2 regions of the Massilia sp. GER05 genome follow, and region 1 is predicted to be linked to the other one. Evidence: predicted binding sites of a transcription regulator. Region 1 holds the regulator's gene; the other holds the start of a gene.
What was found. Region 1 encodes sigma-54, which starts transcription at its own class of promoters, with help from an activator protein. Its sites were predicted from a motif close to TGGCANGNAANCTGCTTT; they were not measured.
Positions count from the first base shown of each region.

Region 2: the regulator sigma-54 is predicted to act here: its motif matches at 1,838-1,855, upstream of ACL58G_RS32025 (TorF family putative porin).

Region 1 covers NZ_CP178858.1:415,755-423,580, reverse strand. Annotated here, with positions in the region: gene ACL58G_RS01850 (cation:proton antiporter domain-containing protein) at 1-235, opposite strand, end outside; gene ACL58G_RS01845 (KpsF/GutQ family sugar-phosphate isomerase) at 321-1,343, shown strand; gene ACL58G_RS01840 (KdsC family phosphatase) at 1,343-1,876, shown strand; gene lptC (LPS export ABC transporter periplasmic protein LptC) at 1,884-2,495, shown strand; gene lptA (lipopolysaccharide transport periplasmic protein LptA) at 2,509-3,078, shown strand; gene lptB (LPS export ABC transporter ATP-binding protein) at 3,075-3,869, shown strand; gene ACL58G_RS01820 (RNA polymerase factor sigma-54) at 3,872-5,374, shown strand; gene hpf (ribosome hibernation-promoting factor, HPF/YfiA family) at 5,437-5,796, shown strand; partial or broken gene ACL58G_RS01810 (enoyl-CoA hydratase/isomerase family protein) at 5,900-6,977, shown strand; partial or broken gene rapZ (RNase adapter RapZ) at 7,220-7,826, opposite strand, start outside.
Region 2 covers NZ_CP178858.1:7,250,795-7,258,620, reverse strand. Annotated here, with positions in the region: gene ACL58G_RS32040 (YifB family Mg chelatase-like AAA ATPase) at 1-949, opposite strand, end outside; gene ACL58G_RS32035 (hypothetical protein) at 1,100-1,417, shown strand; gene ACL58G_RS32030 (accessory factor UbiK family protein) at 1,421-1,669, opposite strand; gene ACL58G_RS32025 (TorF family putative porin) at 1,936-2,682, shown strand; gene ACL58G_RS32020 (P-II family nitrogen regulator) at 2,695-3,033, shown strand; gene ACL58G_RS32015 (ammonium transporter) at 3,044-4,597, shown strand; gene gshA (glutamate--cysteine ligase) at 4,736-6,037, shown strand; gene ACL58G_RS32005 (class I SAM-dependent methyltransferase) at 6,145-6,861, opposite strand; gene gshB (glutathione synthase) at 7,052-7,826, shown strand, end outside.

The sequences.
Region 1 (7,826 bases):
GCAGCTGGGCCAGCGAGAATTCCAGCCCGATGGAGAACATGAGGAAGACGACGCCGAATTCGGCCAGGGCCTGCGTCGTGGTGCCGTTGTCGGCGAGGTTCAGCGCGTGAGGGCCGATCAGCACGCCGACGGCGAGATAGCCCAGCATCGGCGGCAGGTGCAGCATCCGGAACGCGACGACGCCGAGGACTGCGCTGCCCAGCAACAGGAGGGTGAGTTCGAGGCCTGAGGTCATGGAGCGCGACGGCGAGGTCCCGTAAATATGTTGTTTGTTACGTCTGGCAAGTTTTTTGCTTTCCCAATTCGGATATACTTTGCCTATGAGTGTAACCGATGAAAAAATAATGCTGACAAGTTTTAACGAGGCCCAGGCACGGCGCGCGCTGGATCTGGCCCGCGAGGCGCTGGATATCGAAGGCGAGGCGATCCGCAAGCTGTCCGCGCGCCTCGACCGCGACGACAGCGTGCCGCGCGCCGTCGCGCTGATGATGGCGTGCAAGGGCCGCGTCGTCGTGTCGGGCATGGGCAAGTCGGGCCACATCGGCCGCAAGATCGCGGCGACCCTGGCCTCCACCGGCACCCCGGCCTTGTTCCTGCACCCGGGCGAGGCCGCGCACGGCGACCTCGGCATGGTGACCTCGCAGGACGTATTGATCGCCATCTCGTATTCCGGCGAAAGCAGCGAACTGGCCATCGTGATCCCGGCCGTCAAGCGCATGAACGTGCCCGTGATCGCGATGACCGGCAAGCCGGAGTCGAGCCTGGCCCTGGCGGCGGACGTGCACCTGGACGTGGCCGTCGAGAAGGAAGCCTGCCCGCTGAACCTGGCGCCGACCGCGAGCACCACCGCGACCCTCGCGCTGGGCGATGCGCTCGCCGTCGCGCTGCTCGAGCTGCGCGGCTTCAAACCGGACGATTTCGCACGCTCGCACCCGGGCGGCGCGCTCGGCCGCCGCCTGCTCACGCACGTGCGCGACGTGATGCGCAGCGGCGCCGCGGTGCCGACGGTGAAACCGGACGCGCTCCTCACGGACGCGCTGCTGGAAATCTCGCACAAGGGCATGGGCATGACGGCCATCGTCGACGATGCCGGCCGCCCCGTCGGCGTGTTCACGGACGGCGACCTGCGCCGCCTGATCGAAAAGGTCCAGGATTTCAGCAAGCTCGCGATCCGCGACGTCATGCACCCGAACCCGCGCCGCGTGCATCCGGAACAGCTGGCGGTGGATGCCGTCGCCGTGATGGAAGAATTCCGCATCAACCAGATGCTCGTCACGGATGCGGACGGCGTGCTGGTGGGCGCATTGCACATCCACGACCTCACGCGCGCCAAGGTGATCTGATGGTGACTCCGCTGGCACACATGGAGCGCGCGGCGCGCGTCAAAGTCATGATCTTCGACGTGGACGGCGTCCTCACCGACGGCAGCCTGACGTACGGGCCGGACGGCGAAGTCACGAAGACGTTCTACGTGCTGGACGGCCTCGGCATCCAGCTGCTGAATCGCACCGGCGTGCAGACGGCGATCATCAGCGCACGCACGTCGCCCATCGTCATCAAGCGCGCAAGCGACCTCGGGATCACGCACGTGTTCCAGGGCCAGCACGACAAGCGCCTCGCGTTCGCCGAGCTGCTGGATAAAACCGGCGTGACGGCGGAGGCGTGCGGCTACATCGGCGACGACGTGATCGACCTGCCGCTGCTCACGCGCGTGGGCTTTGCGGTGACGGTGCCGAGCGGGCATCCGGAAGTGCAGCACCGCGCCCATTACGTGACGAAGAACCCGGGCGGCCGCGGCGCCGTGCGCGAAGTGTGCGACATGGTGATGCGCGCCCAGGGCACCTACGAACAGGCGCTCGCGCCTTACTTCGGATAAGAGAGATATGGCTCCCGCAAGCTACAAGCGTACCGCGCACCGCTGGCGCCTGCTGCTCCTGATGCTGTTCGCCGTGTTCTGCGCGTTCGGCAGCTTCTGGCTCGTGCAGGTGATGCAGGGCGAGGAGAACGGGCCGGGCTTCAACGCGGGCAACGAGCCGGACTACATCGTCGACAACTTCAGCTGGGTCCGCATGTCGGAGGCCGGCAAGCCGCGCTACGTGATCTCGGGAGAGCGCCTCACGCACCGCCCCGTCGACAACACGGCGCTCGTGGACAAGCCGGTCGTGCAGAGCCTCACCGACGAGCATCCGCCGATGACGATGACGGCCAACAGCGCGCTCGTGAGCCAGAACCAGAACCAGATCGACCTGACGGGCAATGTCGACATCCGGCGTCCGGCCGCCCCGGGTGCGGAGCCGATGCGGATCCGCACCGAGGTCCTGACGATCCTGCCGGACGACGAGATCGCGAAGACCGACAAGCCGATCCACATGACGCTCGGCGCCGCATCGGTCGACGCGGTGGGCATGGTCGCCAACAACGCCACGCAGCAGATCGCGCTGGGTGGCCGCGGCAAGGTCACCTATCCGCCACGCCAGTCGCGCGCAAGTCACTAAAAAGGACTATCGAATGAAAAAAATACTCGCCGCCGCCATCTTCCTGCTGGTGCCGCTGGCTGCCTCGGCCGAGAAGGCGGACGCGCTCAAGCCCGTCGACATCGCGTTCGACAACGCCAACGTCGACCAGGTCACGCAGAACTACGTCGCCACCGGCAACGTGGTCATCACGCGCGGCACCATGATCCTGAAGTCCGACCGCGCCGAGGTCAAGGAATCGCCGGACGGTTGGCGCACCTTCATCCTCACCGCGAATCCCGGCAAGCTCGCGACCTTCCGCCAGAAGCGCGATGGCGGCCCGGACCTGTGGGGCGAGGGCCAGGCCCAGCGCATCGAATACGACGAGCGCAACGACATCGTGAAGCTGTTCTCGAAGGCCGTCATCCGCCAGCTCGAGGGCAAGAAGGTCACGCAGGAGATGGCCAGCGAATTCATCTCCTACGATAACCGCAACGAGAAGCTGCTCGGCCTGAACGACGCCAACGGCACGGACAAGCCGGGCAATGGCCGCGGCAGCATCACGCTGCAGCCGCGCCGCGCCCCTGCCGCCGGCGCCGCTCCCGCTCCGGCAGGCAAGCAATGACGGAGGCGCACACGATGGAAGCAGGCACGCAGGCCGCGCCGGCCGAATGCGGCGGCAGCACCCTCGTCGTCAAGGGACTGCAGAAGAGCTACGGCAAGCGGCTCGTCGTACGCGACGTGTCGCTGCAGGTGGTGTGCGGCGAAGTGGTCGGCCTGCTGGGCCCGAACGGCGCAGGCAAGACGACCTCGTTCTACATGATCGTGGGCCTCGTGCCGTCGGACGCCGGCAGCATCGACATCAACGGCACCGACATCACCGGCCTGCCGATCCACCGGCGCGCGCTGCTCGGACTGTCGTACCTGCCGCAGGAAGCGTCCGTGTTCCGCAAGCTGACGGTGGAAGAGAACATCCGCGCCGTGCTGGAATTGCAGCGCGAGAACGGCAAGTCGCTCACCAAGGCGCGCATCACCGAACGTCTCGACGAGCTGCTGGCCGAGCTGCAGATCGAGAAGCTGCGCGAGAGCCCGGCGCTGTCGCTGTCCGGTGGCGAACGCCGCCGGGTGGAGATCGCGCGCGCGCTCGCGACCAATCCGCGCTTCGTGCTGCTGGACGAACCGTTCGCCGGCGTGGATCCAATCGCCGTGATCGAGATCCAACGCATCGTGCGCTTCCTGAAGGAGCGCGGCATCGGCGTGCTGATCACGGACCATAATGTGCGCGAGACGCTGGGCATCTGCGACCGCGCCTACATCATCAACCAGGGCGCGGTGCTGGCATCGGGCCGTCCCGACGACATCATCGCCAACGAATCGGTGCGCCGCGTCTACCTGGGCGAACACTTCCGAATGTAGTCATGAAACAGACGCTGCAACTCAAGACCTCACAGCACCTTGCACTGACGCCGCAACTGCAGCAATCGATCCGCCTGCTGCAGTTGTCCACGCTCGAGCTGCACCAGGAAATCGAGCAGGTCCTGAGCGAGAACCCGCTGCTCGAACGGCTCGACGATCCGCTCGACCGCTCCGTGCGGTTGCTGGCCGACGGCGCCATCAACAGTGCCCCGTCCTCGTCACAGGCGGGCGAGGCGCCGGCCGCGCAGGGCAATGGCGACGAAGGCGGCAGTGCGCCCGCCGAGAGCGGCAATGGCGAAGGCGGTGACGCCGGCGGCGACAGCGGAGAAAGCGGCGGCGAAGGCGGCGAGGACTGGGGCGAATACGGCCGCAGCGGCAGCGGCGGCGGCGAGGACGAGGACGGCCGCCCGCAGCTGGAAGCGAGCCCCGTCACGCTGCGCGAACATTTGATGGAGCAGGTGCGCCTGACGTGCTGCGCGGCGCGCGACTGCGCGCTCGTGGAACTCGTCGTCGATGCGCTCGACGACAACGGCTATCTGGAAGAACCGCTGGAAGACATCCATGCGCGCCTGCCGGAAGAACTGGAGATCGAGTTCGACGAATTGCGCACGGCGCTCGCCATGGTGCAGAGCATGGACCCGCCGGGCGTGGGCGCGCGCAGCGCGGCCGAGTGCCTGGCGCTGCAGATCCGCCGCATGCCCGGCGTGCCGATGGTGACGCGGCGCATGGCGCTCGTCATCGTCGAAAAATACCTGACGTGGTTCGCGCAGCGCGAATTCAACAAGCTGAAGAAGGCGCTCGATTGCGACGACGAAGACCTGCGCGAAGCCCAGGCCGTCATCCGCCAGTGCAATCCGCATCCGGGCGCGGCGTTCGCGTCGGACGTGTCGGACTTCGTCGTGCCCGACGTGATCGTGCGCCGCGCCAAGGATGGCTGGAGCGTGCAGCTGAATCCGGAAGTGATGCCGCGCCTGCGCGTGAACAGCCTGTACGCGTCGCTGATGAAGCAGGGCAAATCGGAAGCGCAGATGAACGCGCAGTTGCAGGAAGCCAAGTGGCTCATCAAGAACATGCGCCAGCGCTTCGACACGATCCTGCGTGTAGCTCAGGCAATTGTCGATCGGCAGCGCAACTTTTTTTCCCACGGCGCAGTCGCGATGCGGCCCCTTGTTTTACGTGAGATAGCTGATACACTAGGTCTACACGAGAGCACAATTTCTCGAGTCACAACTCAGAAATATATGCTGACCCCGCACGGCATGTTCGAGTTGAAGTATTTCTTCGGGAGTCACGTTGCCACCGAAGCGGGAGGCGAAGCATCGTCGACGGCAATACGGGCCCTCATCGTACAACTCACAGGAGCAGAAGACCCCAAGAATCCATTATCCGATAGCAAGATCGCGGAGATGCTAGGGGAACAGGGAATGGTCATCGCGCGACGCACGGTCGCAAAATACCGTGAGGCGCTGAAAATCCCGCCCGTCAGTCTCCGCAAATCCTTGTAACAAACACTGTCCCATTGCGCAGATGCGCGCACGGCAGGCAGTGCATCTTCAAAGGAGTGTGTATGAATCTCACAATCAGCGGACATCATCTCGATGTAACTCCAGCCATCCGAGAATACGTACAGAACAAGCTCGAACGCATCACCCGTCATTTCGATCAAGTGATCGACTCACACGTCATCCTCTGCATCGACAATCTCACCGAGAAAGAAAAACGCCAGAAAGCCGAGATCAACCTGCGCCTCGCGGGCAAGATCGTCCATGTCGCCAGTGCCGCGCACGATCTATACGCCGCGATCGACATGCTGATGGACCGCCTGGACCGCCAGGTCGTCAAGTACAAGCAAATGCTCAAGGATCATGACAACGCGTGTATCAAGCGCATGTCCGAAGGTGGGGAGGAGGAGCCCGCCGCGGCGTAATGCCACGCGTGCAGTAGCACCAAGGAGTAAAGGGCGCATCGGCGCCCTTTTAGTTTTTATGGGCGCTACAATGCTGCTCTGATTATTTCAATAACAACGAGACATGACTGCACACGTTCTGACGCGGGTTGCCAACCGCAGCGGCATCGTCACCCTGGACCGCCCGAAGGCGCTGAACTCGCTGTCGCTGGACATGGTCCGTGCGCTCACCGCCACGCTGCTCGCCTGGCGCGACGATGCATCGATCGACGCCGTCGTCATCGGAAGCAGCAGCGAAAAGGCCTTGTGCGCCGGCGGCGACATCCGCTTTTTCCACGAGGCCGGCCGCGCCACGCCGCAGACCGGCAGCCCGCTGCTGGAAGATTTCTTCACCGAGGAATACGCGCTCAACCACCTCATTCACTTCTATCCGAAGCCGTACATTGCGCTGATGGATGGCGTCGTGATGGGCGGCGGGATGGGCATCGCGCAGGGCGGGCCGGATTGCGGCCTGCGCATCGTGACGGAGCGCTCGAAGATCGCCATGCCCGAAGTGAACATCGGCCTGTTCCCGGACGTGGGCGGCAGCCACTTCCTGTCGCACGCGCCGGGCCGCCTCGGCCACTATCTCGGCGTGACGGGCGTGACGATCGGCGCGGCCGATGCGATCTACGTCGGCCTGGCCGACGTGTTCGTGCCGGGCGCGCAGCTGGATGCGCTGCGCGCGCTGATCGAGACGACGCCGGGCGCGGAACTGCCCGCCGCGATCCGCGCGTTCGCCGCGCCGTTCCCGGCCGGCGCGAGCGAACTGGAAGCGCAGCGCGACGCGATCGACCGCCACTTCGGCGCGGACTCCGTCGCGGCCGTGATGGCATCGCTGGAGACGGATGGGAGCCCGTTCGCGCAAAAGACCTTGGCCACGCTGCGCCAGCGCTCGCCGCTGATGATGTCGGTAACGCGTGAGATGCTCGTGCGCGGGGAAGCGCTCGGCGTCGCGGACTGCCTGCGCATGGAGCGCTCGCTCGTGCGCCGCACGTTCGAACACGGCGAAGTGCTCGAAGGCGTGCGCGCGCTCGTGATCGACAAGGACAATGCGCCGCGTTGGAATCCGCCCACGCTCGATGCGGTCACGCCGGAGATGGTCGCGTGGTTCTTCGCGCCCGTTCTGGCCTGAACACGCGCATCCCTTGCGCGCTTTGTGATCTCGCTGGAAGCAGACGCGTTCCGCCTGGACGCACCGGATCGCCCCGTGCTGTTCGCGAAATTCGAACCGGCCGGTCCGCTGCGGTGAAGAGCGGCTTCTACCGGCTGCTCGACGAGTTCTTTTGATTTCCGCGCGGGCTCGGCGAGCCCGCCTACGCCGGGATCACGTACGGTGGGCATTTGAGGCCGGGGGCCTCAAATGAAACGTGCCACGCGTGAAGCATGCGTCGTGTTGGCGGTGTCAGGGCTGCTCGCGGTGGCGCACGACGACGCGTTCCGTGTCGCTGAAATACGCGCCGAGCCGCTCCGCCATGTACACGGAGCGGTGCTGGCCGCCCGTGCAACCGACGGCCACGGTGAGATAGCTGCGGTTGTCCTTCTTGAACGACGGCAGCCACTTGGCGATGAACGCGCGGATGTCGGACAGCAGCTCGGCCGCCTGCGGCTGGGCGTCGAGGAAGGCGATCACGGGCGCGTCCCTGCCGTTCAGCGGGCGCAAGGTGAGGTCGTAATACGGATTCGGCACGGCGCGCACGTCGAACACGAAGTCGGCATCGAGCGGCACGCCGCGCTTGAATGCGAACGATTCGAAATACAGCGTCAGCGGCGCGTAGGCGACCTCGGCCAGTTCCTTGATCCATGCGCGCAGCTTGTTGGCCGACAGTTCGGACGTGTCGATCACGTGGCCCATCTTCTCGATCTGCCCCAGCCGGTCGCGTTCTTCCGAAATGCATTCGATCAGCGTGCGGCGCGACGCCGGGTTCTCGCCCGGACGCAGTTCGTGCGACAGCGGGTGGCTGCGGCGCGTCTCGGAAAAACGGGCGACGAGCGAGTGCGTGCTGGCGGTC
Region 2 (7,826 bases), 430 kb from region 1:
GGTCGAACTCCGGCAACTCGTCGAGGAACAGCACGCCGTGGTGGGCGAGCGAAATTTCTCCGGGACGCGGCACTTGTCCGCCGCCGACGAGCGCCACGCCGGAACTCGTGTGGTGCGGACTGCGGAACGGCCGCTTTCTCCACCGTTCGATGGCGAAGCTGCCCGCGAGCGACTGGAGCGCGGCCGTCTCCAGCGCTTCCTCCTCGCGCAGCGGCGGCAGCAGGCCGGGGAAGCGCGACGCGAGCATGCTCTTGCCGGCGCCCGGCGGTCCGATCAGCAGCACGGAGTGCAGGCCCGCGGCCGCTACCTCGAGCGCGCGCTTGACCTGCTGCTGGCCCTTGACGTCGGCGAAGTCCGGGTACACGGGCGGATCGGCCGATGGCACGGGGCGGTAGCGCGCGAGCCGCGCCTCGTCCGACTTCGCGGCGAAGTGCGTGCACACGTCCAGCAGCGAGCGGGCAGGGTAGATGACGGCGTCCGTCACGAGGGCCGCCTCGTCCGCGTTCGCCCACGGCAGCACGAAGGCGCGCGCGGACGTGTCCTCGTCGGCGTGCTGGCGCAGCATGGCAAAGCTCATCGCCAGCGCACCGCGCACGGGGCGCAATTCTCCCGACAGCGACAGCTCGCCGGCGAATTCGTAGCCGTCCAGCGCGCCGGATGGGATCTGGTCGGACGCCGCGAGGATGCCCAGCGCGATCGGCAGGTCGAACCGTCCGGATTCTTTTGGCAGCTCGGCCGGCGCAAGATTGATGGTGATGCGCCGGCTGGGAACCTCGAAGCCCGAGTTCTGCAGCGCGGCGCGCACGCGGTCTTTCGATTCGCGCACCTCGGCGTCCGCCAACCCCACGATGTTCATCGCCGGCAGGCCGTTCGCCAGGTGAACTTCGACGCTGACAGCCGGTGCTTCCATGCCGGCCAGGGCGCGGCTTCTGAGGACGGCGAGGCTCATCGGACTCCTTCGACGGTGGGCGAGGCCTCATCTTAGGCAAGCGGAGACGATGCCTGTTGAGAGGGGACAGGCCTGTATGCCGAACTTTTTTCGCGTCGGGTCTGCGAGGTGTCTGGTAATGTAGCGGGCTCCGCCTTCTCCTGTCCACGCATGCCCCGACTGATCCTGACCCTGCTCGCCCTCGCGGTGCTGTTCTGCCTGCTGTGCGGACCCGTCACGTGGGTTGCGCTGCGCCTGTGGAAGCGCGGGGATCTCGACGCGTTCCGGCCGCTGCGGGCCGTGTGGATCGCGCAGGTGGCGCTGGCGTCCGCGCTCGTCTTCGGCGCGGACAGTCTCGGGCTGACCAATCCGATGGGCTGGATGGTGGCGATCGTGTTTGCGGTCAGCCTGGGCGGGGCGGCCTTGTTCGCGCTGTGGCGGATGATGGCACGGGCGAAGGTGCGGATGAGGGTGCGCGGCCGCCCGTAGGCGTCAAGCCTTGGCGTCGGTGGCGGCCAGCTTCGCTTCCAGTTCCGCCACGCGCAGTTCCAGCGCCTCCAGCTTGGCGCGCGTCTTGGCCAGCACCTGGGCCTGGATGTCGAACTCTTCGCGCGTCACCAGGTCCAGCTTCGAAAAGCCCTGGGTCATCATCGCCTTGACGTTGCGCTCGATGTCCTTGGCGGGCGAGTTTTCGATCGCCTGATTGATCTTGCCCTGCAAATCATTGAAAAAATTGTTCATTTCACACTAGTCCTTGAGTCGGCATGCTGCACCAAGAAGGTGCGTACATACCTGATTTGGTGCGTGCACCGCGACGGCGCACGCGTCCTGGTCCCGTTTGTATTTTGAAAGTAAAAAACTGGGGGCGGAAGGGGTGAAAAACAAGCGGGAACCCGCCCGGCATGGGGGTGGCACGCATCCTGCTAATCAACCATTAACCATAAGAGGTCGCAATCCCGGATTGTAAACCGCAACCCAAGAACATGTTCAACTAAAGGGAGTGTCGTATGAAGCGTCGTAACAGCAACTGGTCCCACGCCGCAGTACTCGCAGCAAGCCTGTGGAGCCTTCACATCGGGCTGGCCGGCGCCGAAGAGCAAAAGCCGGACAATGAAGTGAGTTTCAACGCGGCGGTCACGAGCGATTATCGCTACCGCGGCATTTCCCAGTCCCGTCTCGACCCCGCACTGCAGGGCGGCGCCGACTACACGCACAACCCGACCGGCCTGTACGCGGGCACCTGGCTGTCCACCATCAAGTGGACCAAGGACCTGGGCGGCAGCGGCGACGTCGAGTGGGATCTGTACGGCGGCAAGCGCGGCAACCTCACGGGCGACATCACCTATGACGTCGGCGGCCTGTACTACTTCTACCCGAGCAATGGCCTGCATCCGAATGCCAACACGTTCGAACTGTACGGCCAGCTCGGTTTCGGCCCGGCGTACGTCAAGTACTCGCATTCGCTGACGAACCTGTTCGGCACGGCCGACAGCAAGGGCAGCGGCTACCTGGACATCGGCGCCAACGTCGACGTCGGCAGCGGCTTCACGCTGAACCTGCACGCCGGCCGCCAGAACGTGCGCCACAACGGTTCGTTCTCGTACACCGACTACAAGCTCGGCGTCACCAAGGACCTGGGCATCTGCTCCGTGGCCCTGTCCTGGATCAAGGCCGACACCAGCGCGTACGTGAGCCCGTCCGCGGAAAACCTGGGCAAGTCCGCGGCCCTGCTCACGGTTTCAAAAACTTTCTGAAGAGGCAATCACATGAAAATGATCACCGCCATCATCAAACCCTTCAAGCTCGACGAGGTGCGTGAAGCCCTCTCGGAAATCAACGTCCAGGGTATCACCGTGACGGAAGTGAAGGGTTTCGGTCGCCAGAAGGGCCATACCGAGCTCTACCGTGGCGCGGAATACGTCGTCGATTTCCTGCCGAAGACCAAGATCGAGGCAGCGGTCGACGATGCCATCGTCGACCAGGTGATCGACACCATCCAGAGCGCCGCGCGCACCGGCAAGATCGGCGACGGCAAAATTTTCGTCTCCAACCTGGAGCAGGTAGTCCGTATCCGTACCGGCGAGACCGGCAACGAAGCGCTGTAAGGGGAATCCGATGATCCACACCATTACAAAACTGATCGCAGGCGTATCCGTCGCCGTGGCGCTGGCTGCAGCCGCCCCGGCCATGGCCCAGGATGCCGCCAAACCGGCAGCCGCTGCGGAAGCTGCAGCACCCGCGGCCGCACCGGCCGCCAGCGCACCGGTCGCCGCCGCACCGGCCGCCCCGGCAGCCGCCGCTGCCGCCGCACCGGAAGCGGCCGCTGCGCCGGCTGCCGCACCGACCCCGCAGAAGGGCGACACCGCCTGGATGATGGTCGCCACGCTGCTGGTGATCATGATGACGATCCCGGGCCTGGCCCTGTTCTACGGCGGCCTGGTCCGTTCCAAGAACATGCTGTCCGTGCTGCTGCAGGTGTTCATGATCTTCGCGGTCATCATCGTCCTGTGGTGCATCTACGGCTACTCGCTGGCGTTCACCGAGAAGACCGCGTTCATCGGCGGCTTCGACCGCCTGTTCCTGAACGGGATCTGGGATCCGGTCAAGGGAGCGTTCTCGACCGCGGCCACGTTCAGCAAGGGCGTCGTCATCCCCGAGTTCATCTACGTGGCGTTCCAGGGCACGTTCGCGGCCATCACCTGCGGCCTGATCGTCGGCGCGTTCGCCGAGCGCGTCCGCTTCTCCGCCGTGCTGCTGTTCGTCGTGCTGTGGTTCACGTTCGGTTACCTGCCGGTCGCGCACATGGTCTGGTTCTGGACCGGTCCGGATGCGTTCACCGCCGCGACCATCGATGCCGAGACCGCCAAGGCCGGCTGGCTGTGGCAGAAGGGCGCCCTCGACTTCGCGGGCGGCACCGTGGTGCACATCAATGCCGCTATCGCCGGCCTCGTCGGTGCGATCCTGATCGGCAAGCGCGTCGGCTACGGCCGTGAATCGATGGCCCCGCACTCGCTGACCATGACCATGATCGGCGCCTCGCTGCTGTGGGTGGGCTGGTTCGGCTTCAACGCCGGTTCGGCCCTGGAAGCGGGCGACGTCGCCGCGCTGGCCTTCGTCAACACCCTGCTGGCCACCGCCGCCGCAACCGTGTCGTGGGTCTTCGGCGAGTGGATCACCAAGGGCAAGCCGTCGATGCTGGGTGGCGCCTCGGGTGCCGTCGCCGGCCTCGTCGCCATCACCCCGGCCTGCGGCTTCGTCGGTCCGATGGGCGGCCTGGTCATCGGTCTCGTCGCCGGCATCGTCTGCCTGTGGGGCGTGAACGGCCTGAAGCGCATGATCGGCGCCGACGACTCGCTGGACGTGTTCGGCGTCCACGGCGTGGGCGGTATCCTGGGCGCGCTGCTGACCGGCGTGTTCGCGGCACCGCAACTGGGCGGCCAGGGCATCTTCGACTACGTCACCAACAAGATGTCCGCCGACCCGTACTCGATCGGCCACCAGGTCCTCGTGCAGGCGGAAGCCGTCGGCACCACCATCCTGTGGTCGGCCATCGTCTCGTTCATCGCCTACAAGATCGTCGACGTCGTCGTCGGCCTGCGTGTCCCGGAGGAAGAAGAGCGCGAAGGCCTGGACATCACGAGCCACGGCGAGCAGGCTTATCACTCCTGATTGCCAGGTTGCTAATACGCTAAAGCGCCCTCCGGGGCGCTTTTTTATTTCCTAATTGAATATAGGTCTTTAAAAAACGTTCGAACACCCCAATCTCGGCTTACCATATCGCCAAGAAGCCCGAAGGACGTCATTTTTATGGTTCCCCACCTTGCCACCGCCGTGACCGGTCCCCTGCTGGACCTGGAAAAGAAGATCCTCGAAGCCACGCCCGCCATCGAACGCTGGTTCCGCCTCGAGTGGCAGGAGCACACGCCGCCGTTCTACTGCTCGGTGGACCTGCGCAATGCCGGCTACAAGCTGGCGCCGGTGGATACGAACCTGTTCCCGGGCGGCTTCAACAACCTGTCGACCGAGATGCTGCCGCTGACGGTGCAGGCCGCCATGGCCGCGATCGACAAATACTGCCCGGACGCCCGCAACCTGCTGCTGATCCCGGAAAGCCATACGCGCAACCCGTACTATCTGCAGAACGTGCAGCGCCTGATGCAGATCTTCCGCCAGACGGGCCTGCACGTGCGCCTGGGCTCGCTGTCGCCCGAGGTGACGGAGCCGACGCCGCTCGCGCTCCCGGACGGGAACATGCTGGTCGTGGAACCGCTCGTGCGCTCGCCCAACGGCCGCCGCGTGGGCCTGGCCGACTTCGACCCGTGCACGATCCTGCTGAACAACGACCTGTCCGCCGGCATCCCGAGCATCCTCGAAAACGTCCACGAGCAGTCGCTGCTGCCGCCGCTGCACGCCGGCTGGGCCGTGCGCCGCAAGAGCAATCACTTCAAGGCGTTCGACGAGGTCGCCAAGAAGTTCGGCAAGCTGATCGACATCGACCCGTGGCTCGTGAACCCGCTGCACAGCAAATGCGGCGAGGTCGATTTCCAGGAAGACGTGGGCATGGAATGCCTGGCCGATAACGTGTCGGCGCTGCTGTCGAAGATCAAGAAGAAGTACAAGGAATACGGGATGAAGGACCAGAAACCCTTCGTCATCGTCAAGCCGGATGCCGGCACGTACGGCATGGGCATCATGACCGTCAAGGATGCGAGCGAGGTCAAGGACCTGAACCGCAAGCAGCGCAACAAGATGTCGGTCATCAAGGATGGCGTCACCGTCACCGACGTGATGATCCAGGAAGGCGTGCCCACGTTCGAGTCGATCAACGACGCGGTGGCGGAGCCGGTCGTGTACATGATCGACCGCTACGTCGTCGGCGGCTTCTACCGCGTGCATGCCGAGCGCGGCGTTGATCAGAACCTGAACGCGCCGGGCTCGCAATACGTGCCGCTCGCGTTCGCGCAGCAGCACGCCGTGCCGGACCTGAAGGCCAAGCCGGGCACCGCCGCGCCGAACCGGTTCTATGTGTACGGCGTGGTGGCGCGTCTTGCGTTGCTGGCGGCGTCGCTGGAGCTGGAGCGGACCGATCCGGATCCCGAAATCTATTAATGTCATTGGCTGCGGCTGGAGCGTGACGCCAACATATCGCAAACATCCGCGTGGGCTCGGGGAGCCCACTCTACGGCTGGAGCGTACGGATCCGGAAATCTATTGATTCACACGATACGGTCCGTCTCCGGCTTGCGCGCCATGTAGATGAAGTGGGAGCGCAGCGGCGGCAGCACCGTCGCCAGCGCTTCCGGAATCAGCCAGGGCAGGGCGGCCAGGGGGCGGCCCAGCGCCGGAGCAAGCACCAGTGTGCGGTAGTGGCGGCTGGCGGCGGGCCAGAAGCGCAGCAGTTCGACGTCCGTCACCTTGCGCACGTGGGCGTTGCGCGCGCTGCCGTAGCGACAATCGAAGATCATCGTCCAGCCGCCCGGACGCAGCACGCGCCACATCTCGGCGGCCAGGCCGCGCCGCAGGTCTTCGTCCAGGAGCGCCGAAAACACCGAGTGCGCGCTCACGAGGTCCATGCTCGCGTCGGGAAAGATGTCGAGCTGGCCCAGGTGCCAGCGCACGCCGGGTGCCGTGCGGGCCCGGGCCTGCTCCAGGCGGTCGGGTTGCAGCTCCGTGCCGGCGAGGTGGGACGGCGTGGCGCCCCAGTCGATCAGCTGGCGCAGGAAGCCGCCGCCGCCGCAGCCGACGTCCAGCGCGCGCACGGCGGACAGGTCGCGGCCCACCGTCAGCGGCAGCAGGTCGGCCAGCACGCGCGCCCGCGCCGCGGCCTGGCGGACGATGTCGGGCCGGTGCCAGGCGTGTTTCGCCAACGCGGCGCCGCCAGTCCATTGGCGATAGACCTGGTTGATGCGTTCCTGCTCGGCTTGGTCGCTCATAGTGCCCTCCTGCGTCGCATCTTCCCAACTGGTCCGACGGCACGTTTGACGGTTCGCAAATGCAGATTGAATAGATGACGTTTTGCCAACAGGAAGATGCCCCGATAACTCGTCCGCCGGACGCGGCCGCCTTTCCGCGTACATCCGCGTTTCCGGCTAAAATCGTGGCATTGCCTTCATTGGGACCATCATGAAAATCGCTTTTCTCGCCGATCCGCTGTCCGGCTTCAAAATCTACAAGGACTCGACGTTCGCGATGATGCGCGAAGCGGCGCGGCGCGGCCATCGGATCTATGCCTTCGAACAGCGCCACCTGGTGCTGGAAGAGGGCGTCGTGACGGCCGAGGCCACCGAGATCCAGCTGACCGGCGACCCGGACGACTGGTACCGCGAAGGCGACACCGATACCGTGCCCCTGTCCGCGTTCGACGCCGTCATCGAGCGCAAGGACCCGCCGTTCGACATGGAATACGTGTACGGCACGTATCTGCTGGAACTGGCCGAGCGCCAGGGCGCGCGCGTGTTCAACAAACCCTCGGCGATCCGCGACCACAACGAAAAGCTGACCATCGCCCAGTTCAGCCAGTTCACGTCGCCCACGCTCGTGTCGTCGTCCGGCACGCGCCTGCGCGCCTTCCACGCCGAACACGGCGACGTGATCTTCAAGCCGCTGGACGGCATGGGCGGCGCCGGCATCTTCCGCGTCAAGGACGATGGCCTGAACCTCGGCTCCATCATCGAGACGCTGACGGAAAACGGCGCGCGCACGATCATGGCGCAGAAATACATTCCCGCCATCGTCAAGGGCGACAAGCGCGTGCTCGTCATCGACGGCAAGCCGGTCCCGTTCTCGCTGGCGCGCATCCCGCAGGCCGGAGAAGTGCGCGGCAACCTGGCGGCCGGCGGCACCGGCGTCGCGCAGCCGCTGACCGAGCGCGACCGCGAGATCGCCGAAAGTCTGGGCC